3 regions of the Paracoccus sp. SM22M-07 genome follow, and region 3 is predicted to be linked to each of the others. Evidence: riboswitches for the same ligand, from Rfam matches in the RefSeq annotation. Region 3 holds a riboswitch; each other region holds the start of a gene.
What was found. A riboswitch is a leader RNA that binds a small molecule or an ion and turns the genes downstream of it on or off. The one in region 3 is predicted to bind cobalamin.

Region 1 (7,883 bases), on a different contig from region 3:
GCCAGGTTTTCACGGACGCATGACCACGGATGGAAAACAGGGCCCCGCAGGGTCCTGTCCGTCCGATATCAGCTGTCCATCTTCAGCGCCTGGATAAAGGCCGTCTGCGGAATTTCGACCTTGCCGAACTGGCGCATCTTCTTCTTGCCGGCCTTCTGCTTCTCCAGCAGCTTCTTCTTGCGCGTGGCGTCGCCGCCATAGCATTTGGCCGTCACATCCTTGCGCATCGCCGACAGGGTTTCGCGCGCGATCACGCGGCTGCCGATGGCGGCTTGGATCGGGATCTTGAACATGTGCCGCGGGATCAGTTCCTTGAGCTTCTCCACCATCGCGCGGCCCCGGCTTTCGGCGCGGTCGCGATGAACCATCATCGACAGCGCGTCGACGGGTTCGTCATTCACCAGGATCGACATCTTGACCAGGTAATCCTCACGGTATTCGCTGATCTGATAGTCGAAGCTGGCATAGCCCTTGGTGACCGATTTCAGCCGGTCGTAGAAATCGAAGACCACCTCGGCCAGCGGCAGGTCATAGACGGCCATGGCCCGGCTGCCCGCATAGGTCAGGTCCAGCTGGATGCCGCGGCGGTCCTGGCACAGCTTCAGCACGTCGCCCAGATATTCGTCGGGCACCATGATGGTGGCCTTGATCCGCGGCTCGGTGATGTGATCGATGATCGAGGGGTCGGGCATGTCGGCGGGATTGTGCAGGTCCATGACCTCGCCGTCGCGCATATGCAGCTTGAAGACCACGCTTGGCGCGGTGGTGATCAGGTCCAGATCGTATTCGCGTTCCAGACGGTCGCGGATCACCTCAAGGTGCAGCAGGCCCAGGAACCCGCAGCGGAAACCAAAGCCAAGCGCGGCCGAGGTTTCCATCTCATAGCTGAAGCTGGCATCGTTCAGCGCCAGCTTCTCGATGGCATCGCGCAGCGGCTCGAAATCGTTGGCATCGACCGGGAACAGCCCGCAGAAGACGACCGGCTGCGCGGGTTTGAAGCCGGGAAGCGCCTTCTCGGCGCCCTTCTTCTCGGTCGTGATCGTGTCGCCGACGCGGGTGTCGCGCACCTGCTTGATCGAGGCGGTGAAGACGCCGATCTCGCCCGGCCCCAGCTCTGCGATGTCCTTCATCGCAGGGGTCAGAACCGCCAGCTTGTCCAGGCGATAGGTCGCACCGGTCTGCATCATCTTGACCTGGTCGCCCTTGCGGACGACCCCGTCCATGACCCGGATCATGACGACGACGCCCAGATAGCTGTCGTACCAGCTGTCCACCAGCATCGCCTTCAACGGCGCGTCGCGATCGCCCTTGGGTGCGGGCAGACGCGTGACGATGGCCTCCAGCACGTCGGGGATGCCGATGCCGGTCTTGGCGCTGATCGACACGGCGTTGCTGGCGTCGATGCCGATGACATCCTCGATCTGCGCCTTGACCCGATCGGGTTCGGCGGCGGGCAGGTCGATCTTGTTCAGCACGGGGACGATCTCGTGGTCCGCATCGATGGCCTGATAGACATTGGCCAGCGTCTGCGCCTCGACGCCTTGCGTCGCATCGACGACCAGCAGCGATCCTTCGACGGCGCGCATCGACCGGCTGACTTCATAGGCGAAGTCGACATGGCCGGGCGTGTCGATCAGGTTCAACACATAGGTGTGCCCATCCTTGGCAGGATAGTTGATGCGCACCGTGTTCGCCTTGATGGTGATTCCACGCTCGCGCTCGATATCCATGCTGTCCAGCATCTGGGTCTTCATGTCGCGTTCGGCGACCGTCCCCGTCAACTGGATCAGCCGGTCGGCCAAGGTGGATTTGCCGTGGTCGATATGAGCCACGATCGAAAAATTGCGGATGAGGGACAACTCGGTCATGGCCGGGCTATACTGGGTTGCGCGGGCCGCGAAAAGAGGATTTCGCAACCCGCGCGCGTTTGTTTTGAAAGACGCGGCGACAGGGTGCGCCGAATGCGGGTCGGGGTGGCGTGTTCCGTGAACACGCAGCCGGCAAGGCCCCTCGACGGGGCCGTGGCCGGCTTGCCGCTTTCAGGTCAGGGGACCGTTTCCGGGGCGCATGGCGCCGGCCAGCGGTTTGCGACGCAGCCCCGCCTCGCGCCACATGGCATAACCACCTGCCCCGGCGATCAGCGCAGCCCCCATCAGCATCGGCAGATCGGGACGCTCGCCAAAAACGACTGCCGCCACGACCAGCGCGAAGGCCAGCCGGGAATAGCGGAACGGTGCCACGACCGATGCCTCGCCCATGCGCGACGCGGCCACAAGCGCGGTGTATCCCAACACGCCAAAGACCAGCGTGCCCAGCAGCAACCCCACCTGCGTCGGGTCGGGCATGACCGCCGCCTCGCCACTAAGCATCGCCAGCAGCACGCCTGCAGGCACCATTGCGCCATAGGCAGACGCCGACAACTGGTCCGACGGCACGCCCTTCGGGATTCTGCGCGTCGCCAGGTCGCGCAGGGTCAACCCGATCACCCCCATCACCGCCAGCAGCATCGACGGATGAAACGCCGCCGTTCCCGGCCTCAGGATCAGCAGCACCCCGGCGAACCCCACCGCCACCGATGACCAGCGCCGCCATCCGACCTGTTCGCCCAGAAACAGCGCCGCCCCCAGAACCAGCGTCAGCGGCAGCACCTGCAGGATGGCCGATGTCGTCGCCAGTTCACCCAGTGCCAGGGCCGTCACGAAGCCGAAGGCGCCGATGATCTCTCCGATGTTGCGCAGGACGACCATCGGGTGCAGCAGGTCGCGCGTCCAAAGCGACTGCCCCTGCATCGCCAACTTGATCCAGAAGACCCCCATCGCCGCCAGCCCGGTGATCGCCAGCAATTCCCAGACCGGCATGGATCGGGTCAGGGTCTTGATGAAGGCATCCTCGAAGGCGAACATCGCCATGGACGCGCTCATGAACAACGATGCCTTGCCGTTGTCGGACAGGCGGGCAAAGGCGCTCATGCCGATGCCTCAAGATCCGCGACCAGTCCCGGCAATCCCGCAATGGTCGGCAATTCGCGCAGCCGGGGGTGATCCGGCGCTTCGGCATGTTCGGCGATCCATGTCAGCCCATGGGGGATATGGACCCCCCAACCGCCGATCCGCAGCACCGGGATCACGTCGCTTTTCATCGAATTGCCCGCCATCAGGAACCGGTCCGGCGCGATGCCGTGGCTGTTCATCACCCGCGAATAGGCCTCGGGCGTCTTGTCGGCCAGGATCTCGACCGCGTCGAACAGATCCGCCATGCCCGATGCCGCGACCTTGCGCTCCTGGTCCATCAGGTCGCCCTTGGTGATCAGGATCAGCCGCCGTCCCTGCAACGCCTCCAGCGCCGTGGCGACATCGGGCAGCAGATGCACCGGATGGGCCAGCATCTCGCGTCCCATTTCAAGGATGCGCCCGATGGTGCGTCCGTCCACCGCACCATCCGTCAGTTCGACCGCCGTCTGCACCATCGACAGCGTGAACCCCTTGATGCCATAGCCATAGCGCTGCAGGTTCGCCCGCTCGACGTCATAGAGCCGCGAGGCGATGGTCTCGGCCTCTCCGTGATCGCCAAGCAGCGCCGCGAACTCGGCCTCGGTCACGCGAAAGAAGGTCTCGTTCTCCCACAGGGTGTCATCAGCATCCAATCCGATGGCGTCGATCATCCCAATGCTCCTGTTTGCGCGTCGGCTTTTGCACGGAATGCAGGGGGAACGCGCGTCTGGCAACCCCCGGCGCGCCACAAGATGCCGACGAAAGGCCCCTCTCCGGACAACCCATGCCTGTAACGTGATTGAGACGCGGCCCCCTTTTTGGTATGAATGACCATCCGTCGGGGCAAGAAAGACCGGAACCAACCGGCATCCTCGACATCCGAGGACGAGAATCGAGGAGACAGCCCCATGCTGAACCGTCTTGTGATCGCGGCAGCCACCGTCATGCTGACCACGCCCCTGGCCATGGCCGGACCCATCGACAATGCCTGCGTGCGCTCGGACCGGGCCCGTGGAAACGCGCCCCTGTGCGGCTGCATCCAGCAGGTCGCGAACCAGACCCTGTCGCGTTCGGACCAGCGCAAGGCCGCGGCCTTCTTCCGCGACCCGCACCGCGCCCAGGAGGTTCGGACCTCCAAGCGTGATTCGGACAATTCGTTCTGGCGCCGCTATCGCAATTTCGCGTCCCAGTCGGAACGTCTCTGCCGCTGACGGCGCGATGCGCATCACGATCCTGACCGGCGCCGGAATATCGGCCGAAAGCGGGCTGGCGACGTTTCGCGCCAGCGACGGGCTGTGGGAAAACCACCGCATCATGGATGTGGCCACCCCCGAAGGCTTTGCCAAGGACCCCGCGCTGGTCCACGATTTCTACAACATGCGCCGCAAGGCAGCCGCCGCGGCCCGGCCGAATGCCGCGCATCTGTCGCTGCTGCGCCTGGCCACCCGTCACGACGTGACCCTGGTCACCCAGAACGTGGACGACCTGCACGAACGCGCAGGCAGCACCGATGTCATCCACATGCATGGCGCGCTGAACCGTGCCACCTGCGCCGAATGCGGGCATGGCTGGCCCGCCCCGATGGTCATGTCCCCTGACGATCCCTGCCCCGCCTGCGGCAAGCCGGCGACGCGACCGGACATCGTCTGGTTCGGGGAAATGCCCCAGCACATGGAACGCATCTGGCAGGCGCTTGAAGCCAGTGATCTGTTCGTCGCGATCGGCACCTCCGGCAATGTCTATCCGGCGGCAGGCTTTGCCCAGCACGCCGGACGCAATGGCGCCACCTGCCTGGAGCTGAACCTGGACGCCAGCATGAACGCCGCCGATTTCGACGATCAGATCCTGGGCCCCGCCAGCCGGACCGTGCCCGCCTGGGTCGACGACATCTGCCGGCGCTGACATCGGATAAATCTTGCGTCGCAGGGGGGCGATGGGCTAGGCCCGTCCTGCCTCGGTTCCGGGTTCGCCCGGTGAAAAGGGAACGCAGTGTGAATCTGCGGCTGCCCCCGCAACTGTCAGCGGTCAGCAACGTCGGGAATGCCACTGTCCCCAAAGGGATGGGAAGGTCCGGCCAAGCGACGACCCGCCCAGCCAGGAGACCTGCCGAGCGCGATCACCCAAAGCATATGCGGGGCGCATATGCGAAACGGATCTTCCGTCGTGGTGGTATTCGCCGTCGGGTCCCCCTGGGGTCGCGACTGACCATACCCGCCCGGCCGCGACTGGTCCGGGCATCCCGAAGGATGCAGAACGTGCCCTTGCTGACCCGCCTTTTCCTTGCCACCGCCCTGACAGCCCCCTGTGCCGCCGCAGCACAGGACCAACCGATCCTGCTGCCCGAAATCGTGCTGTCGGCGAACCAGACCGAAACCGAACTGGGGCGCACCGGCGCCGATGTCCAGATCGTCACCCAAGATGACCTGCGGCGCAGCGGCACCACGCGCCTGGTCGATTACCTTGCCACCCTGCCGGGCGTTTCGGCCACGTCGAATGGCGGGTTCGGGACGCAATCGACCCTGCGCCTGCGCGGCCTGCCGACCCAATACGTCAAGGTCCTGATCGATGGCATCGATGTCAGCGACCCATCCGCACCGCAGATCCGCTTTGACGCGGGCGCGATGCTGACCGCCGACATCGCCCGCATCGAGGTGCTGAAGGGTCCGCAAAGCGCGCTCTATGGCTCCGAGGCGATCGGCGGTGTCATTTCGATCACCACGTTGGATGCCGACCGCCAGGGGCTGCATCAGCAGGCAGGCGTCGAATATGGCAGCAATGCCAGCACCCGCCTGTCCTATGGGCTGCAGGCCGCCAACGACACCCAGCGCGCCGCCCTGACGGTGCAGCATTACGAAACCGACGGCTTTTCGGTCGCCGATGAAAACGACGGCAACACCGAAGATGACGGTGCCCGCGCCACCCGCGTCACCCTGTCGGCCAGCCAGGACCTGACGCCCGACCTGACCGTGGGCGTGGCAGGCTTCTGGCAGGAGACCCGCGTGGAGACCGACGGCGATTTCCCGACGCTGGTCGACAATGCCGATCGCAGCGCGGGCATCATGCGCGGCGCGCGGATCTTTGCGGATTATGCCATCGGTGCTGCGCGTCACGGGTTTTCGGTTCAGCGCAGCGAAACATCGCGTCAGGAAACCTTTGACGGCGTCACCTATCCCTATGAAGGAGAGCGGACGGAATATGCCTATGACGCTTCGACCCTTGTGGGGCGGGACGTCACGCTGGCATGGGGCGCAAGCCACAGCGACGAACGCTTTCAGGGCGATGCGACCGATGCGCGCTATCTGACGAATTCGCTCTATGCCGAGGCCCAATGGGCGGCGACGCCGGATCTGGACCTGGCCCTGTCGGCGCGGCACGACCACAATTCGCAATTCGGCGGCAAGGAAACCGGGCGTCTGGCGATAGCTTGGCGGGCCACCGATACCGTGACGCTGCGCGGCCAATATGGCAGCGGCTATCGCGCGCCGTCCCCTTATGAACTTTACGCCACTTGGGGCGGCAACCCCGATCTGACCCCCGAAACCGCCACCGGGGCCGAGATCGGCGTAGATTACACCCCCACCGCCGACAGCAGCATCGGCGTGACCCTGTTCCACACCAAGGTCACCGACCTGATCGATTATTCTCTGGACAGTTTCGGCTATGAGCAGATCACCGGCGACAGCCGCACCCAGGGGATCGAGTTGACGGGCCGGGCCGCCATCACCGAGCGCATCCGCCTGTCGGGCAACCTGACCTATACCGACACGCGCGACCCCGATGGCGACCCGCTGAACCGCGTTCCCGAACGCAGCGCGACCCTGCGGATCGAGGCCGATCTGGACCCCGCCACCCGGGCCAGCCTTCAGGCGACCTATCAGGACGGGCTGCTGGATGACGGCACGGAAATGCCCTCGTTCACGGTGCTGAACGCCCAGATCGAACGCGACCTGACCGCAACCACCACCGGCTATCTGCGGGTCGAGAACCTGCTGGACCGCGAATACCAGGTGCTGGAGGGTTACGGCACCTCGGACCGGGCGATCTTTGCGGGGCTGCGTGCGTCCTTCTGAAGCCTGCCTTCTGCTGGCGCTGGTGGGCACACCGGCGCTGGCCGCCCCTGAACGGGTGGTGTCGATGAACCTGTGCACGGATCAGCTGGCCCTGATGCTGGCGGCGCCGGGGCAGCTGGTGTCTGTCGGCAGCTATGCCCAGGACCCGGCACTGTCGCCCATGGCCGAGGCCGCCAAGGCCCTGCCCGCCAATCATGGCCTGGCCGAGGAAATCTACCTGATGGACCCCGACCTTGTGCTGACCGGGCAATTCTCGGCGGGGCCCGCCGTGGCGATGCTGCAGGATCTTGGCATCCCCGTGCAGATCCTGCCGCCGGCCGACACGATCCCCCAGATCCGCGACCAGATCACCCTGATGGGCGACCTGCTGGGCCGTCAGGACGCCGCCCGTTCCCTGCTGGCCCGGTTCGATGCCGGGTTGGCCGCCATCGCGCACAGCCACAAGGGCCGCGCGGTCTTTTACGACGCCAACGGCTTCACCGCGGGCGGGCAGACGCTGACCGGGACGGTTCTGGCACAGGCGGGCTGGCACAACATCGCCGATGATCTGGGCATCACCCATTCCGGCACCTTGCCGCTGGAGCAGCTGGTGATGGCCCGACCTGACCTGATCGTCACCGGGGCGCGTTGGCCGGGCCGGTCCCGGGCCGAAGCGATCCTGGACCATCCCGCCCTTCGCCATGCCGCGCGGACACCGACCGTCACCACCGACAGCGCCTGGATCTGCGGCACGCCCTTCATCCTGCACGCCATCGAAAGCCTGCCATGACGCCGCTCTTTCGCCTGCTGATCGCGCTGGTGCTGGCGCTGTTCATGGCCTCGG
Region 2 (7,883 bases), on a different contig from region 3:
CCCCATTCCTCCCCGTAACGAGCAGATCGAAGCTCTCGGTCGCCTCGGGCGCAGCGTTATTGATCAGATCGACCTCGACAACCGCTTCGGTCTGACCGGCTAGGAAGGTGATGGTGCCCGTCTGGGACACGTAATCCGACCCCGCCTTGGCGCTGCCATTGTCGGTTTGATAAGCAAAGCTCTGCGTCGTCGCAAAGCTCTCCGACAGGCTGACCGTGAAGACGGCCTTGCCCCCCGAGGCTTCGTTCACGACCAGATCGGAAACCGCCAGTGCGCGATTGTTCACGACCGAGCCGTCGTCATCACGGATCCAGCCGATCGTCGTGAGGCTTTCCACGTTGCCGCCGAACGTGGCACCTTGCGGATCGCGAAGTTCGAAGATGAAAGCCTCGTCCGTTTCGTCATTGCCTTCGTGCTGGGCGCGCACCGTGACCGACTTGACAGTCTCGCCCGCTTCGAAAGTCACCGTGCCGCTCAATGTGCTGTAGAGATCCTCCCATCCGGTCGTCTGGGGGGTGGCCTGATAGCCGACCGTGACCGCATCAGAAGCCGGTGCGGACAGTCGGATCGTGAATTCGATATAATTGTAAAAGCCCTCAACATGGGAACCGCTTTCCACGGAAAGAACCGGCAAGGGGCCGTCATCATTCAGGATCTGCGCCACCCCTACGGCGCTGTCCACACCACCCGTGCCGGTGATCGCCAAGCCGAAGCTCTGGGCGGTTTCCGGCAGGTTGTCGTTGATCAGATCAACATCGACGATGGCCTCGGTCTGGCCTGCCAGGAACTTGATCTGGCCGCTCTTCTGGACATAGTCCGACCCCGCCTCGGCCGAAACGTCATAGGTGCGATAGGTGAAGGTCTGATCCGAAGGGAAGGGTTGGGACAGGCTGACGATGAATGACACCTTGCCGTTGGCCGCCTCGTTGACGATCGGGTCGGAAACCGCGATGGCACGGTTGTTCGCGGTGCTGCCGTCATCGTCCAGGATCCAGCCAAGCGTCGACAGGCTGTGGATATTGTTGCCGAAGGTCGCATTGATCGGATCGCGCAGTTCAAGGACGAAGGCCTCGTCCGCTTCGTCCACGCTCTCATGCGACGCCCGCACCGATATCGTCTTGACCGTTTCCCCAATCCCGAAGGTGACCGTTCCGGAAAGCGTGCTGTAGAGGTCTTCCCATCCGGCCGTCTGGGGCAGCGCCTGGTAATCCACCGTCACGGCATCCGTCGCCGGTGCCGACAGGCGGACGGTGAATGTCAGGGTATTGTAGAACCCTTCCGTGACGCGCGGGCTGTCGATGGTGATAATCGGTTCCATGCTGGACTTCCTTTTCAACTCTTGACGCGATGCTGATGACTTGAAACCCGGAAGCGGAATGTCTGAATATCCGATTCGGTCGTAAAATTATTAATTGGTTTGGCAAACAAAAGAAGACCAATATTCCATCAGAAAGGACATTTACCTTTCCCCTGCGGCTTGTTCTTTAAAAATCAATCTCGGATCAAATGTTATCAAAGCGCTATTGCAATCCAAGGCCCCCCGAAACCAGGCCGGGGATGATCAGCAATGCTTGTTGGCTTAGGGCCAGATGATATGCCCCCCAGTCAGGGAGGGTCATCGCCGGGATTATTGGGGACAACGCATGCTGCGGGATACCGCCGCACCGGTCAGCTCTATTCAGTTGCGGATGCCCCAACCGCCAAATGCAAAGCCCACTGGCGTGCTTTACCTTTAAAAAGCCCTTATGTGCCACGCAGAGCAATTGGCATAAGCAGCAATAAACAACCGGAAAGGGTAAGTATTTATTATCGTCTCATCCTTTTGCATAAATTACACCCACAAAAGGATAAGGGTCGCCAACCGGACTACGCCTTTCGGCTCATCATCCAGATAAAGAAAAGACCGCCGCATAGCCCCGTGACGACTCCGACGGGAATATCCTCGGGGGCCAGGGCGAACCTGGCCAATGCGTCGGCCGCAATCAGGAACACGGCCCCCGCAAAGGCCGAACCGGGCAGGATCCGGCTGTTGTCGCCGCCAAGGACCAGGCGGACCAGGTGCGGCATCATCAGACCCACGAAGCCGATCAATCCCGAAAAGGCGACCATCACCCCGGTAATCAGCGCCGCCGCCACGAAGATCGACAGGCGAAACCGTTCGACCTCGATGCCCAGGCTGGAGGCGGTCTCGTCGCCCAAACTCATGGCATTCAGCGACTCCGACCGGGACCAGAGCCAGAGACCGCAGGGCAGCAAAACCGCCAGCGGCCAAGGCAGATGGGACCATTGCGCCAGCCCCAGCCCGCCCAGCATCCAGAAGACGACGGTATGGGTCGCACGCGGATCACCCAGAAAGATCAATATGTTGGCCAAGGCCATGATGACAAAGCTGACGGCCACGCCGGTCAGCACCAGACGGTCTGCGCTGCAGGCCCGCGACAGGCGCGCAACCCCCAGGACCAGCGCGGTCGCCATCAGCGCGCCGGCAAACGCCATCAGGGGCACGGTCAGCCCCCCCAGAAACATCCCTGTATGCAGCAGCGCGGCAATCGCGCCGAAGGCCCCGCCGGACGAGATGCCCAGCAGATGCGGGTCGGCCAGCGGATTGCGGGTGACCGATTGCAGGGCCGCGCCGACCAGGCCCAATCCCGCGCCCACAAGCCCCGCCAGGATCACGCGGGGCAGGCGGATCTGCCAGACGATGCTGGCCTGGCCGGCGCTGATATCCCGGTCGATCATGCCCGGCAGCAGGTGATCCAGCACCACCGCCAGAACCGTCATGGGGGGAACAGGGACGGTGCCCAGGCAGACGGCGAACCCGACGGTGACCAGCATGATCGCCACCAAAGCGCCGCCCAGGCCCAGCTTGGGGCCAAGACGCCGCCCACTGAGGGGCGCGGCTGTGGTTTCGGTCATGGCCCGACCGTCCGGAAGGCCGAAACCAGCGTCTGGACCGCATGGATGTTGCGTGGCCCGGGCGTCGCCTCGACATAGTCCAGAACCACGAAGCGGTCGTTTCGGACGGCATCGATATCGGCCAGGGCGGGATTGTTCTTCAGGAAGTCGATCTTCTGTTGGGCGGTGACGTCCCCGTAATCGACGATGACGATCACCTCGGGGTCACGGCTGACCACCGGCTCCCAGCTGACCCCGGCCCAGCTTTTGGCCAGATCGTCCATGATGTTGCGCCCCCCGGCGGCCTCGACCAGGGCGGTGGGCATGGCATGGGCACCGGCGGTGAAGGGCGACTCCTCTCCGCTGTCATAGATGAAGACCCGCAGCGGCCTTTCACGATCCACCCCCGCGGTGAGGGTCTTCAACCGGGTGCGCCAGTCCGCCACCAGCGCCTCCGCGCGATCCTCGACGGCAAAGATGCGGCCCAGGTTCAGGATGTCGGCATACATGTCCTCCATGCTGGACCGGGGACGCGGGCCCAGATGGATGCAGCTTTCGGTCAGTTCATAGACCTGGATGCCAAGGGGCGCCAGCGTCTGGGGGGTCACCTCGCCGCCGACCGTCATGCCGTAATTCCAACCCGCGAAAAAGAAATCCGCCCCCGACCCCGCCAGAACCTCTTTGCTAGGGTATTTTTCCGACAGTTCGGGCAGTTCGGCCACCTTGGCGCGCATGGTTTCGTCAAGCGTCTTCCAACCGGAAATGCCGGTATAGCCCACCATCCGGTCGCGCAGTCCCAGCACCAGCATCATCTCGGTCAGGTTGACGTCATTCGACACGGCACGGGCCGGCGGTTCATCGACGGTGATCATCCGGTCGCAGCTTTGGACGGTCACGGCATGACAGGGTGCGGCCGCGGCCAGAAGCAGCAGGGCGGCAAAAGCAGGGCGAAACATCAATCGGTCCTTTCGGCGTCACAGATGGAAGGCAAAGCGGGGCGCATGACCCGAATGGTCGATCCGGGCCTTCACATGGAAGGCATGGGCCAGCGTGGCCTCGGTCAGCGCCTGGTCGGGGGGGCCGTCGGCCAGGATGCGCCCCCCGGCCAGGACCAGGATGCGATCGGCAAATCCGGCCGCCAGGGTCAGGTCATGCAGCGTGGCGATGACCGTCAACCCCAACCCGCGCAGCAGGGCCAGCAGCTCCAACTGGTGGCGGATGTCCAGATGGTTGGTCGGCTCGTCCAGAACGATCACCTGCGGCTCCTGCGCCAGCGCGCGGGCCACCATCACGCGCTGACGCTCGCCGCCCGACAAGGTTCCGAATGGGCGATCCGCCAAGGCCGTCAGGTGCATCCGCTCCATCGCGGCGCCGACGATGCCTGCATCCCCGTCATCGGCCAGGGACAGCCCCGCCCGCCAACCCCGCCGATGCGGCAACCGCCCAAGGGCCACGATCTGCCGCGCCGTCAGGGCAAAATCGGTCGGCTGCTCCTGCAGGACGGCGGCCACGTTGCGGGCGACCTCGGTGGCGCGGGATTGCCACAGATCCTGCCCAAGCACCCTCACGACCCCACTGCGGGGGGCATGATGGCGATAGATCAAGCGCAACAGCGATGATTTGCCCGCCCCGTTCGCGCCGCAGATGGCCATGATCTGACCCTGGGGCACGGCAAAACCAAGATCCGACAGAATGTCTTGTCCCTTTGGCGGTCCCCAGCTGACATCACGCAGCTCTACCGCGGGGATCATCCGGACACCGCCGCGCAAGGCCTGCACCGCCGGCGCGGCATGATGGCTACGGGCCGAAGATCAGTGCGGCGGCGGCATCCGTCGCTGGAACCGGCACGGGTCGGGGCAGGAACCGGCAGATCAGCCGGCAAAATGCCCGGTCTGATGCGCGTCAAAGGTCCGGATGCCCCCGGCTTCACCTTTCGGATCGAACCCCGAATTCCATCTGCAGAAAACAGGCACCGCGCCCTTTGCGGCACGGATAAGGCGCGCAGGGACGCCCGCCGTCGCGATATGTCAGCCACCAAATTCTCCTTCCGGGGCACCCCGCCCGGTGATTGTCCAGCATGATGGCAGGTCTCCTGACTTCGCGGGTCGCGGCATACCCCGCCTTCCCATGCCCCAGGGGGCACAGTGGCATCGGGGGACGCTCGCCGCTTACAGTTGCGGGGGCAGTCACGGATTTGGCGCCTGATGGCTACACCGCACCGTGTTCCCTTTTCACCCGACCGCGCGTGGCTTGGTCGGGAACCATCACCGGCATGAATGACGCCCCGTGCGGAACGGGTCAAGACAGAAGGCACCACGCCACAGGTCAGGCACCCGTTTACGTTATGTTATAATATATCATATAATGGATGGCGAAAGGGGAATGCAAGCGGTCTGCCTCCCCGCGCATCCGCAATGCCGCGCCGTCACTGCGGGGTCGCATTCCGACAGCGGCGGTCGACGGCCGTCGTGGGACGAACCGCGACCGCTGCGGCAGCCTATTGCGGCTGCCGCAATGCCTTGGCGACGGAGGGGTGAGCCAGCGCGGTCATGATGCCGCGCAGTTCGGCCAGGCCTTTCAGGCGCCCGATGGCGGGGTAACCGGGCTGGGCGCGACGCTGCTGGTCATCCAGGATGTCCTGGCCGTGATCGGGGCGCATGGGGATCTGCCAGTCGGCGCGGCCTTCCGCGCGACGGCGGGCTTCCTCCTCCAGGACGGCGGCGATGACGGCAACCATGTCGGTATTGCCCTCAAGATGGGCCGCTTCGTGGAAAGACCCGCCCAGCTGGCGGTCCTCCAGTGCGACATTGCGCAGATGCAGGAAATGGACGCGGTCGCCAAGCCGCCGCATCATGCCCGGCAGGTCGTTATCCGCCCGCGCCCCAAGCGACCCGGTGCAAAGCGTGATGCCGTTGGCGCGAAGATCCACCGCATCCATGACCGCCTTGTAATCGGCCTCGGTCGACATGATCCGCGGCAGGCCCAGCAGGGGAAAGGGGGGATCGTCCGGATGGCAGCACAGGCGCATGCCCAGTTCGTCCGCCAGGGGTGCGACTTCGGCCAGGAAATCGACCAGATGGCCCCGCAGGCGTTCGGCCGGGATGCTGTGGTAATGCGCCAGATGCGCCTTCACATCGTCCATGGACATGCGTTCGGCCGCGCCGGGCAGGCCGAAGACGACATTGCCGGACAGCTGTTCCCTGCGTGCCTCGGTCATATCCGCGAAACGGGCGCGGGCGGCCTCGGCCACCTCGGGGGCGTAATCATCCGCGGCACCGGCGCGCTGCAGCAGGAACAGGTCGAAGGCCGCGAAATCGACGGCGTCATAGCGCATGCAGGTCGCGCCGTTCGACAGGCGATAGGCCAGATCGGTGCGCGTCCAGTCCAGGATCGGCATGAAGTTGTAGCAGATGACCCTGATCCCCGCCTGATGCAGATGGCGCATCGAGGTTTTCCAGTTCAGGACATGCTGCTTCCAGTCGCCGCTCTGGCGCTTGATGTCCTCCGAGACGGGCAGGCTCTCGACGACCTCCCATGACAGGCCCGAGGGCGCGCCGTCCGACATGACGGCCAGTTCGGCCTGCCGCTGCGCGATGTCCGCGGGCTGCCACACCGCGCCGGTGGGGACGTGGTGCAGGGCGGTCACCACCCCTTCGACCCCGGCCTGCAGCATGTCGTCGATGGACACCAGATCCTTGGGTCCGAACCAGCGCCAGGTCTGTCTCATGCCATGGCCTCCTTGTGGGGCTGGCCGCCTTGGGCGGCAAAGGTAATCTGCACCTTGACCGAACGCGCACGGTCGCGCGCCGTCTCGAATGCCTGATGCGCCTGATCGGCGGGAAAGGTTGCGGTGATCATCGGGGTCGGGTCTATGGCCCGCGACCCGATCATCTGGACCGCCTCGGCGAATTCGACGTCGAAGCGTTGCGAGCCGACGAACAGGATCTCCTTGCCGACCATGACGTTCAGCGGCAGGGCGGTCGGCCCTGCGACCCCCACCTGGACCAGCGTCCCAAGCGGACGCAGGCAGGCGACCGCGTCGGCGATCGCAGGCGCTGCGGCCGAACATTCAAAGACCAGATCGACCTGGCCCCTGCCCTCGCGCCAGGGGGCCAGCCCGTCGGGATCGGTCCGGGTGTTGACCGCGTGATCGGCGCCCATTTGGCGCGCGACGGCCAGAGTCGCGTCCTGGATGTCGGTGACGATGATCCGGGCCGCCCCCCGCTGGCGCGCCACCGCGATGCACAGCGCGCCGATGGGCCCGGCCCCGGTGACCAGCACCGTCTTGCCGGTCAAGGGCCCTGCCAAATCCTCGGCCCGACGAGCGGCGTGCAGACAGACGGCCAGCGGTTCGGCGCAGGCGGCGGCGCCCGGCCCGATCCCCTGCGGCAGCGGGTGGCACTGGGCGGCGCCGATCACCATCAGGTCGCGGAACATGCCCTGCTGATGGGGCAGATACATGGCCGAACCCTTGAACTTCATCGCCGTGCAATGACGTTCCAGACCCTGGCGGCAGAAATCGCAGGTCCCGCAGGGATGCGACGGATTGATCGCCACCAGCTGCCCGACCGCCAGCCCCGTGACGCCCGGGCCAAGCGCCTCGACCCGTCCGGCGGCCTCGTGGCCCAGGATGATCGGCTCGCGCACGCGGATCGTGCCGATCCCGCCCTCCAGCCAGTAATGCAGGTCCGACCCGCAGATGCCCCCGGCCAGGATCGCCACGCGGACCTCGCCCTGGGCAGGGGCCTGGGCGGGGCGGGTTTCCAGTCTCAGGTCGTCCTGCGCATGCAGGCAGACGACACGGTTGGTCATGGGATTGGTCATGGGGCCTCAGGGCATCAGCGTGTTGGGCAGCCAGGTCGACAGGGCGGGCACATAGCTGACAAGAAGAAGGATGATCAGGTTGGTGACGATATAGGGCGCGATGGCGTGGATCACCGGCGACAGGGGCAGACGGGCGATGTTGGCGGCCACGAACAGACAGACCC
Region 3 (7,883 bases):
GGCATCAGCCTGCAGGTCGGCGACTTCAGCGGCTATCAGATCCTGATGGCCACGCAGAATTTCGCCGCGACCGGGGGCGATGTGACCCTAGACCTGGCGCCGGGGGTCACGATCACCCAGATCGACCGCCCCTTCATGGGGGCCATGTCCAAGGCCACCTGGCTGGATGCGCATGGCCCGCTGCGGACCGGCCCGCAGGGGACCGGCGCGGATGATCGCATTATCAAGGGATCGGCCGACAACACGCTGTCGGGCTATGGGGGTGACGACCTGATTGCGGGCGGCGGGGGCCGTGACGTGCTGCTTGGCGGGCAGGGCGATGACTTCATCATGGGCCAGAAGGGTCATGACCGGCTTGTCGGGCAGATGGGCAACGACGTCCTGTCCGGCGGCATCGGCTTTGACACGCTGGCCGGCGGGGCGGGCCGCGACCATCTGAAGGGAGAGGCGGGCAACGACCGCCTGCTGGGAAAGATGGACAATGACCGCCTGCTGGGGGGCAATGGCAATGACACCTTGTATGGCGGGGCGGGGCGCGACGTGCTGATCGGCGGGGGCGGCGCTGACCTGCTCAGCGGAGGTGATGGCGCGGATCAGTTCATCTTTGCCGGCAATTTCGGGCGCGACGTGGTCACCGATTTCACCGCGGGCCAGGATCGCCTGATGATCGCCGATGGTCTGGTGGATGGGTCGATGGCCGATTTCCTGGATGATCACGTGCAGCGGACCGATCGCGGCGTCCTGATCACGTTGTCCGACGGCAACCACATTCTGGTGCAAGGGTCCGACCTGTCGGTTCAGGACGTGGCCGACGACATCTTCCTGTTCTAGCCGCGCGCCAGCAGATAGCAGTCCATGATCCAGCCATGCGCGGCCCTTGCGGCGCGGCGCGTGGCGATGATGCGGGGGCCTGCCTGCGCTACCGTGCCGCTGTCCAGGATCTGTTGGGGCATGCCCAGAAAGGCCCCCCACCAGATGCGCGTGTCGCCCGGCAGCCCGCCAAAGGCGCATTGCCCGTCCAGCATGACCACCAGCCGGTCCACGCCCTGCGGCCAGCCATGATCGCGCAGCATCCGCCCCGTGGTGATCTGCACGGGGGCGCCCAGATCGTTCAGGGGGATCGCATGGGCCGCGCACAGCGCCTGAATGGCGGTGATGCCGGGAATGACCGTGACGGCCAGATCCAGCCGCGCCGCGATCCGAAGGCTGCTGTCATAAAGCGACGGGTCCCCCCAGACCAGCAGGGCGACGCGGCCCCCCTGCGGCAGGTGCCGGTCGATCTGGGCGCGCCAGGCGTCCGCGATGGCATCGTGCCAGCGCTCGACGCCGTTCAGGTAATCGGGGTCGGCGGCATCCCGGCGCGGCAGGTCGAATTCGGCCAGCCGCAGGGGCGCATCCGTCAGGTGCCGATCCAGCATGGCCCGCCGGATGCCCGCCAGATCGGCCTTGTCGTCACCCTTCAGCGGGATCAGCACCAGATCCGCCTGCCGCATGGCCGCGATGGCCTGCAGGGTCAGGTGGTCGGGGTTGCCCGTGCCGATCCCGATCAGGGTCAGGTCGATCATGCGAAAAGGCGCGGCGTGACCAGCCCGCTGCCGCGCAGCCCGCGCAGGGATTTCGCGCCCGCCAGCACGGCCAGATCGACCAGCGGCTCCAGCGCGATGACCAGCATGTAGGCCGCGCCGAAGCTGGCGACACCGGACCATGCGCCGATCCCCTGGCCATAGAAGGCCCAGAACGCGACCCAGGCCACGACGCCGCCCTGGAAGGCGGTCGACAGCGCCAGTGCCTGCCCATAGGTCAGATCGACATAGGCGGTCCGGGGCGCGATGATCCGCCCGGCCAGCGCCGAGACTGCGAACAGCGGCACCAGCAGCGTGGTGACGTTCATCCCGTATTGCGGCAGATCGGCGGGTGCGAAGAACAGCCCCTGCGCCAGCAGCCCAAGCGCCAGCCCGATGGCCGCAGGTGCCGCCCCGAACAGCAGGAACAGGGTCGATCCCATGATCAGGTGCACCTCGGACACGCCGACGGGCGCGGTGGGCAGGACCTGAAAGAAGACGAAGGTGGCGATGGTGGCCAGCAGGCCGCGCCCGGCCAGCGATGCGATCCCGCGTTCGCGCAGCGCGGTGGCGGCGATCTTCAGCGTGTAAAGGCCGGCCGTGGCCGCGGTGGCATAGCCCAAGATCAGCTTGGCGCCGGTCACGACGCCATGTTCGATATGCATGTTCAGTCTCCTGTGGCCGTCATCCCCGACGGCGGGAAAATTGCCTGCATGGCCGGTTTCCTGGCTTGCGGGTCAGGGCGTGGCGTCGGCCTTCCCAGGCCCGTGGGGCCCAGTGGCGTCGGTGACGCACGCTCTCCGCATACAGTCGCGGGGGCGGCTGAGGCTTCGGGTGCCGCGATTGGGTCCACCCTTCCCCATTCCCGATGAAGCCCGACGCTTGAGCGTCCTGATGGGCACCATCCAGGCGATCAGATAGACGTGATCGGCCCGCGCGCGTCAAGTCGCGGCCGGTGCGATCATGTGAAAGAAGGTGCCGGTGACCTGCCCGGCCCGGGTCGCGCGCCACGATCCGGTTTCGGGCACCGCCGCGCCATTGGCATCGGTGACGCGGGCCAGCGGCGCATCGGGCTGGTCGGTGATCGAGGCATAGTGGAATTCATGGCCGCGCAGCGCGCCTTGCCCAACACCCGGCAGGGGCGCGACCAGTTCGGCGCGGCGGTATCCCAGATGCATCCGGCGCTTGTGATAGCTGGTCTCCAACCCCAGCAGGCCCAGCATCCGGTGGCGTTCGCCCGCCGCATCGACCAGCCCCGCCCCAAGCGCCATATAGCCGCCGCATTCGCCATGCACGGGCCGGGTCGCGGCAAAGCGGTGCATGGCGCCGCGGAAGCTGTCGGCGGCGGCCAGTTTCGGCGCATGCAGTTCGGGATATCCACCCGGCAGCCAGCAGCAATCGGCGCTGTCATCGGGCGCCTGGTCGGCCAGCGGCGAAAAGGGCAGGATCGTCGCCCCGGCCTTGCGCCACGCCTGCAGGACATGGGGATAGGTAAAGCTGAAGGCCGCGTCGCGGGCCAGCGCGATCCGCCCGCCCGGCGCGATGATCGGCAGGGGCGCATCGGCATCCGGCAGGGCGCGGCTGGCGGCGGCGGCGATGATGGCGTCCAGATCGCAATGCGCGCTGAAAAAGTCGCCCGCCTGGTCCAGGATTGCCTGTAATTCCGGGGTTTCTTCTGCCTGCACCAGGCCCAGGTGGCGTTCGGGCAGGGTGATGTTGCCCTGACGGGGCAGGGCGCCCAGCACGGTGATGCCCGCCTCGGCCATGCCCTCGCGGATCAGGGCGTCGTGGCGCGGGGACGCGACGCGGTTCAGCACGACCCCCGCAAAGGGCAGATCTGGGCGCAGGGTCGCGAAACCCCGCGCCACCGCCGCCGCCGATTGCGCCTGCCCCGAGACGTCAAGGATCAGCACGACGGGCCAACCCATCATCTGCGCCACCTCGGCGCTGGATCCGATGCCGGTTTCCCCCGGCGTCGCCACCCCGTCGAACAGGCCCATCGAGCCTTCGGCCAGAATCAGGTCGGCATCCGGCTGGCCCGTCACATGGGCGATGATCCGTCCCGGCTGCATCGCCCAGGCATCCAGGTTGAACGACGCCCGCCCCGAGGCCGCCGCGTGAAACGCCGGGTCGATGTAATCGGGCCCCGACTTGAAGGGCTGCACCGCCATGCCCCGCCGCCGCAGCGCGCTGAGCAGCCCCAGCATCAGCATCGTCTTGCCGGTCCCCGAGGCGGGGGCCGAGATCATCAATCCGGGGGTGCTCATTCGGGGAACCTCGGGTCTGGCCCGACGGGACGGTATCGGCGGTCGTAATCGGCGGCGTAAAGGCGGCTGTCGTCAAACCCGTCCCCGGCAAGGGCGGGGCCGACCAGGATCAGCGCCGTCCTGTCGATGCCTTGGGCGGCCGCCGCGATGCCCGACAGGGTCGACCGGATCACCCGCTGGTCCGGCCAGCTGGCCCGCCAGACGACGGCCACGGGGCAATCGGGGCCGTAATGGGGGGTCAGATCGGCCACGACCCGGTCCAGCGCATGGATCGACAGGTGGATCGCCAGCGTCGCGCCGGTGGCCGCGAAGGCGGTCAGGCTTTCGCCCGCAGGCATGGTCGATGCCCGCCCCGGCGTGCGCGTCAGCACCACCGATTGCGCCAGTCCGGGCAGGGTCAGTTCGCTTTCCAGCGCGGCGGCGGCGGCAGCGAAGGACGGCACCCCCGGCACCACCTGAACGGGAATGTCCAACGCCCGCAGGCGGCGCAGTTGTTCGCCCATGGCCGACCAGACCGACAGATCGCCCGAATGCAGCCGCGCCACGTCCTGTCCCGCGGCATGGGCCGTCTGCATTTCGTCGATGATCTGGTCAAGGCTGAGGGGGGCCGTGTTCACGATGCGCGCGCCGGGCGGGCAATGGGTCAGCAGGGCGGGGGGCACCAGGCTGCCTGCGTAAAGGCAGACGGGGCAGGCCGCGATCAGGTCGCGCCCGCGCAGGGTGATCAGATCGGCCGCGCCGGGCCCTGCGCCGATGAAATGGATGGTCATGGAACCTCTGCGATGGCGATGGCGATGGCGATGGTGATGCGGCCGCAGGCCGAGACGATGCGCGGGCCGGTCAGCCGCCCGGCGGGACCTGCGGCGGCCAGGGCCGCGGCCTCGGCCACCGATCCGGTGGCATGAAGGGCCTGGATGCGCGGCGATTGCGTGGGGGTCGGGATGCCCGCGACGCGCACGATGCGCAGGGGCAGGCCAAGCCGGTCCGCCACGGGACGCAGCAGGTCGGCGCGTTCGGGAATGGTGGCCAGCATGTCGGCACCACGGGCCGCCTGGATCAGCGCCGCGACGGGCGTGCCGGGGCGGCAGCCGATGCCCGCGACCCTCATGCGGTGACCGCCCATTGCGTCACGGGCCGCGCCGCCTGCCAGCCGCGCATGCCGCCCAAGGGGGCGGCGCGGGCGATGTCGATGCGGGTCAGATCGCCCCCGTGGCGGGCCGACAGGGCCGAAAGCAGGCTTTCGGTTTCCAGCGTGACCCCGTTCGCGACCAGCCGCGCGCCGGTCGGAAGCATCGGCCAAAGCGCGTCGAACAGCGCCGCCGATCCGCCGCCGCCGACGAAGACGGCGTCCGGTTCGGGCAGGTCCGACAGGGCCTGCGGTGCACGCCCCTGGACCGGTGTGACCAGATGGCCGACGCCGAAAGCCTCGATATTGGCGCGGATCAGCGCGATCCGGTCGTCGCGGGGTTCGATGCAGATGGCGCGCCCCCCCGCCAGCGCCCATTCGACCGAGATCGCCCCCGAACCGCCGCCCACATCCCACAGCAGCGCGCCGGGTCGCGGGCCAAGGGCGGCCAGGGTCATGGCGCGGATGGGGGATTTGGTGATCTGGCCCCGATGGGCAAATCCGTCATCGGGACGCCCCGGCGCGGTGCCGATGCCCGCCCCGCGCGGCAGGTGGGCGCCGTCGATGGCCACCGCCACGGGGGCGGCGATATCGGCCAGGTCCATGTTCTGCGCCCAAGCCTTGCGGATGCGTTCCGCAGGCCCGCCAAGCCGTTCAAGCACCGTCAGCCGGGCGGACCCCGCCCCTTGGGTGCACAGCCAATCGGCCAGTTCGCGCACCGCATCGCCGTCGCGCAGCGTGGCGATGATGCGGCAGCCGCGCGCCAGATGCGGGCGCAGCCGCGCGAAGGGCGCGGCGTGCAGGCCAAGGGTCGCCGTCGTCTCGGCCCGCCAGCCAAGGCGCGCAGAGGCCAGCGGGACGGTGCCGGCCACGGGCAGCGCGATCCAGTCCGAAAGGTCCAGATGCGCGGCCAGCGTGCCCCCCGCCCCGTGCCAGAACGGATCCCCCGAGGTCAGCGCCACCACCCGCCGCCCCCTGGCCGCCAGAACCGGGGCGATGTCGAAGGGCACGGGCCAGGGGCGGCCCTTGTCCGCGACCCCTGCCAAGGCCAGGTGCCGTGGGCCGCCAAAGACCAGGTCGGCCCGGTCCAGCGCCTGTCGGCTTGCATCCGGCAGGTCGGGCAGGCCATTCTCGGTGATCCCGATGATCGTCAGCCAAGGCTCAGACATGACACGCATCCTGCTGCTGGGCGGCACATCCGAGGCCAGCGCCTTGGCGCGCCTGTTGGCGCGGGCGGGCGTGGCGGCCCAGTTTTCCTATGCCGGGCGCACGGCGGCGCCGGTCGCGCAGCCGCTGCCCACGCGGATCGGCGGCTTCGGCGGCCCCGAGGGCCTGGCGCGGCACCTGCGGGACGGCGGCTTTTCCCATCTGATCGACGCGACCCACCCCTTCGCCGCGCAGATCAGCGCCAATGCCGTGGTGGCCGCCGCCATGGCGGGGGTTCCCCTGCTGGTGCTGCAGCGACCGGAATGGCGCGCGGGGGCCGGCGACGACTGGTGCCATGTCCGCGATATCGAACAGGCGGCACAGGCGCTGCCGCGACAGCGGGCGAACGTGTTCCTGGCCATCGGCAAGCAGAACCTGGCGGCTTTTGCGGGTCTGCCGCACAGGTTCCTGCTGCGGCTGGTGGACGAACCGGCGGCGCTGCCCCTGCCGGATGCACAGGTGGTGGTCGCGCGCGGACCCTTCACGGCCCAGGGGGACACGCGCCTGATGCGCGACCGCGCCGTCACGCATCTGGTCGCCAAGAATGCGGGCGGGATCGGAGCCGCGGCCAAGCTGGAGGCCGCCCGCAGCCTGGGGGTGCGCGTGATCATGATCGACCGCCCCGCCATGCCTGCAAGGCAGGTGGTGGACAGCCCCGAACTGGCGATGGCCTGGCTGCATCAATTGGCCCCGCGCGGGGTATAGACCCATCTGCCCACCCGCCGCGTCGCCGAATTGCCGACCAGCACGACGGTGCGCATGTCCGCCATCTGGGGCGTGGCCTGCGACAGCGGGACGGTGGTCAGGCATTCGTCGGGGGTGCTGACGGCGCGGGCGAAGATAATCAGGGTCTCGGGGGTGCATTCCTGCCGCAGGATCTCCAGCACGCGGGCGAATTGTTGCGGGCGGCTGCGCGAACGCGGGTTATAGAAGGCCATCGCGAAATCCCCCCGCGCGGCGTGGCGCAGACGATGTTCGATCAGATCGAAGGGCTTGAGGTTGTCCGACAGGTTGATGGCGCAGAAATCATGCCCCAGGGGCGCGCCCGCCCGCGCCGCCGCCGCCAGCATCGCGGTGATGCCGGGCAAGATGCGGATGTCGGTGTCATGTCGGTCGGGCTGATCCTCCAGCGCCTCAAACAGGGCCGAGGCCATCGCGAAGACCCCCGGATCGCCCGAGGAGACGATCACCACCCGCCGGCCATCGGCCGCCAGGTCCAGCGCCATCCTTGCGCGGTCCAGCTCTACCCGGTTGTCCGACGGGTGCAGCGCCAGCCCCGGCCGTGCCGCCACCCGCGCGACATAGGGGATATAGCCGATGACATCGGTGGCCTGGTCCAGCGCCTGCGCGACCTGCGGCGTCACCAGCGCATCATCGCCCGGCCCAAGTCCCGCGACGGTGACCCAACCGGTCATTCCGCCACCTGCGGCAGGACCATGGGACGGCGCCCCCGGCCATGCACCATGACGATGGCGAAATAGGGGCAATCGGCATCGGCGACCTCGGCAAGGCGGGCGATGCGCTGGCCGGGCATGGTGCCGCGCTCGATCAGCCAGGCGTCCTCCAGCCTTCCACAGGCGGCCAAGGCGCGGCGGACCTTGGGCAGGTTGCGGCCGGTCTTCATCACCACCAGCGCGTCGGTGCCCGCGATGTGGCGGCGCAGGTCGGGTTCGGGCAGGGTGCCCATCAGCACGGTCAGCACGTCGTCGCCCCAGGTGATCG

Region 1: another riboswitch for cobalamin. It lies ahead of IE00_RS16750 (TonB-dependent siderophore receptor); the one in region 3 lies ahead of IE00_RS08550 (energy-coupling factor ABC transporter permease).
Region 2: another riboswitch for cobalamin. It lies ahead of IE00_RS17800 (ABC transporter ATP-binding protein); the one in region 3 lies ahead of IE00_RS08550 (energy-coupling factor ABC transporter permease).

Annotation. Positions count from the first base shown of each region.
Region 1 is NZ_JPKW01000015.1:26,797-34,679, reverse strand. Features, by position in the region: gene lepA (translation elongation factor 4) at 69-1,868, opposite strand; gene IE00_RS16770 (DMT family transporter) at 2,040-2,969, opposite strand; gene IE00_RS16765 (HAD family hydrolase) at 2,966-3,661, opposite strand; gene IE00_RS16760 (hypothetical protein) at 3,899-4,201, shown strand; gene IE00_RS16755 (NAD-dependent deacylase) at 4,209-4,892, shown strand; cobalamin riboswitch at 4,929-5,116, shown strand; gene IE00_RS16750 (TonB-dependent siderophore receptor) at 5,246-7,060, shown strand; gene IE00_RS16745 (ABC transporter substrate-binding protein) at 7,047-7,829, shown strand; gene IE00_RS16740 (iron ABC transporter permease) at 7,826-7,883, shown strand, end outside.
Region 2 is NZ_JPKW01000019.1:15,958-23,840, reverse strand. Features, by position in the region: gene IE00_RS19565 (Calx-beta domain-containing protein) at 1-1,318, opposite strand, end outside; gene IE00_RS17810 (iron ABC transporter permease) at 1,867-2,916, opposite strand; gene IE00_RS17805 (ABC transporter substrate-binding protein) at 2,913-3,851, opposite strand; gene IE00_RS17800 (ABC transporter ATP-binding protein) at 3,870-4,646, opposite strand; cobalamin riboswitch at 4,960-5,176, opposite strand; gene uxuA (mannonate dehydratase) at 5,393-6,622, opposite strand; gene IE00_RS17790 (L-idonate 5-dehydrogenase) at 6,619-7,707, opposite strand; gene IE00_RS17785 (TRAP transporter large permease) at 7,726-7,883, opposite strand, start outside.
Region 3 is NZ_JPKW01000004.1:328,611-336,493, reverse strand. Features, by position in the region: gene IE00_RS08560 (CAP domain-containing protein) at 1-831, shown strand, start outside; gene cobF (precorrin-6A synthase (deacetylating)) at 828-1,565, opposite strand; gene IE00_RS08550 (energy-coupling factor ABC transporter permease) at 1,562-2,227, opposite strand; cobalamin riboswitch at 2,260-2,483, opposite strand; gene IE00_RS08545 (cobyrinate a,c-diamide synthase) at 2,504-3,829, opposite strand; gene cobM (precorrin-4 C(11)-methyltransferase) at 3,826-4,599, opposite strand; gene IE00_RS08535 (cobalamin biosynthesis protein) at 4,596-4,937, opposite strand; gene cbiE (precorrin-6y C5,15-methyltransferase (decarboxylating) subunit CbiE) at 4,934-6,124, opposite strand; gene IE00_RS08525 (cobalt-precorrin-6A reductase) at 6,123-6,866, shown strand; gene cobJ (precorrin-3B C(17)-methyltransferase) at 6,842-7,576, opposite strand; gene IE00_RS08515 (precorrin-2 C(20)-methyltransferase) at 7,573-7,883, opposite strand, start outside.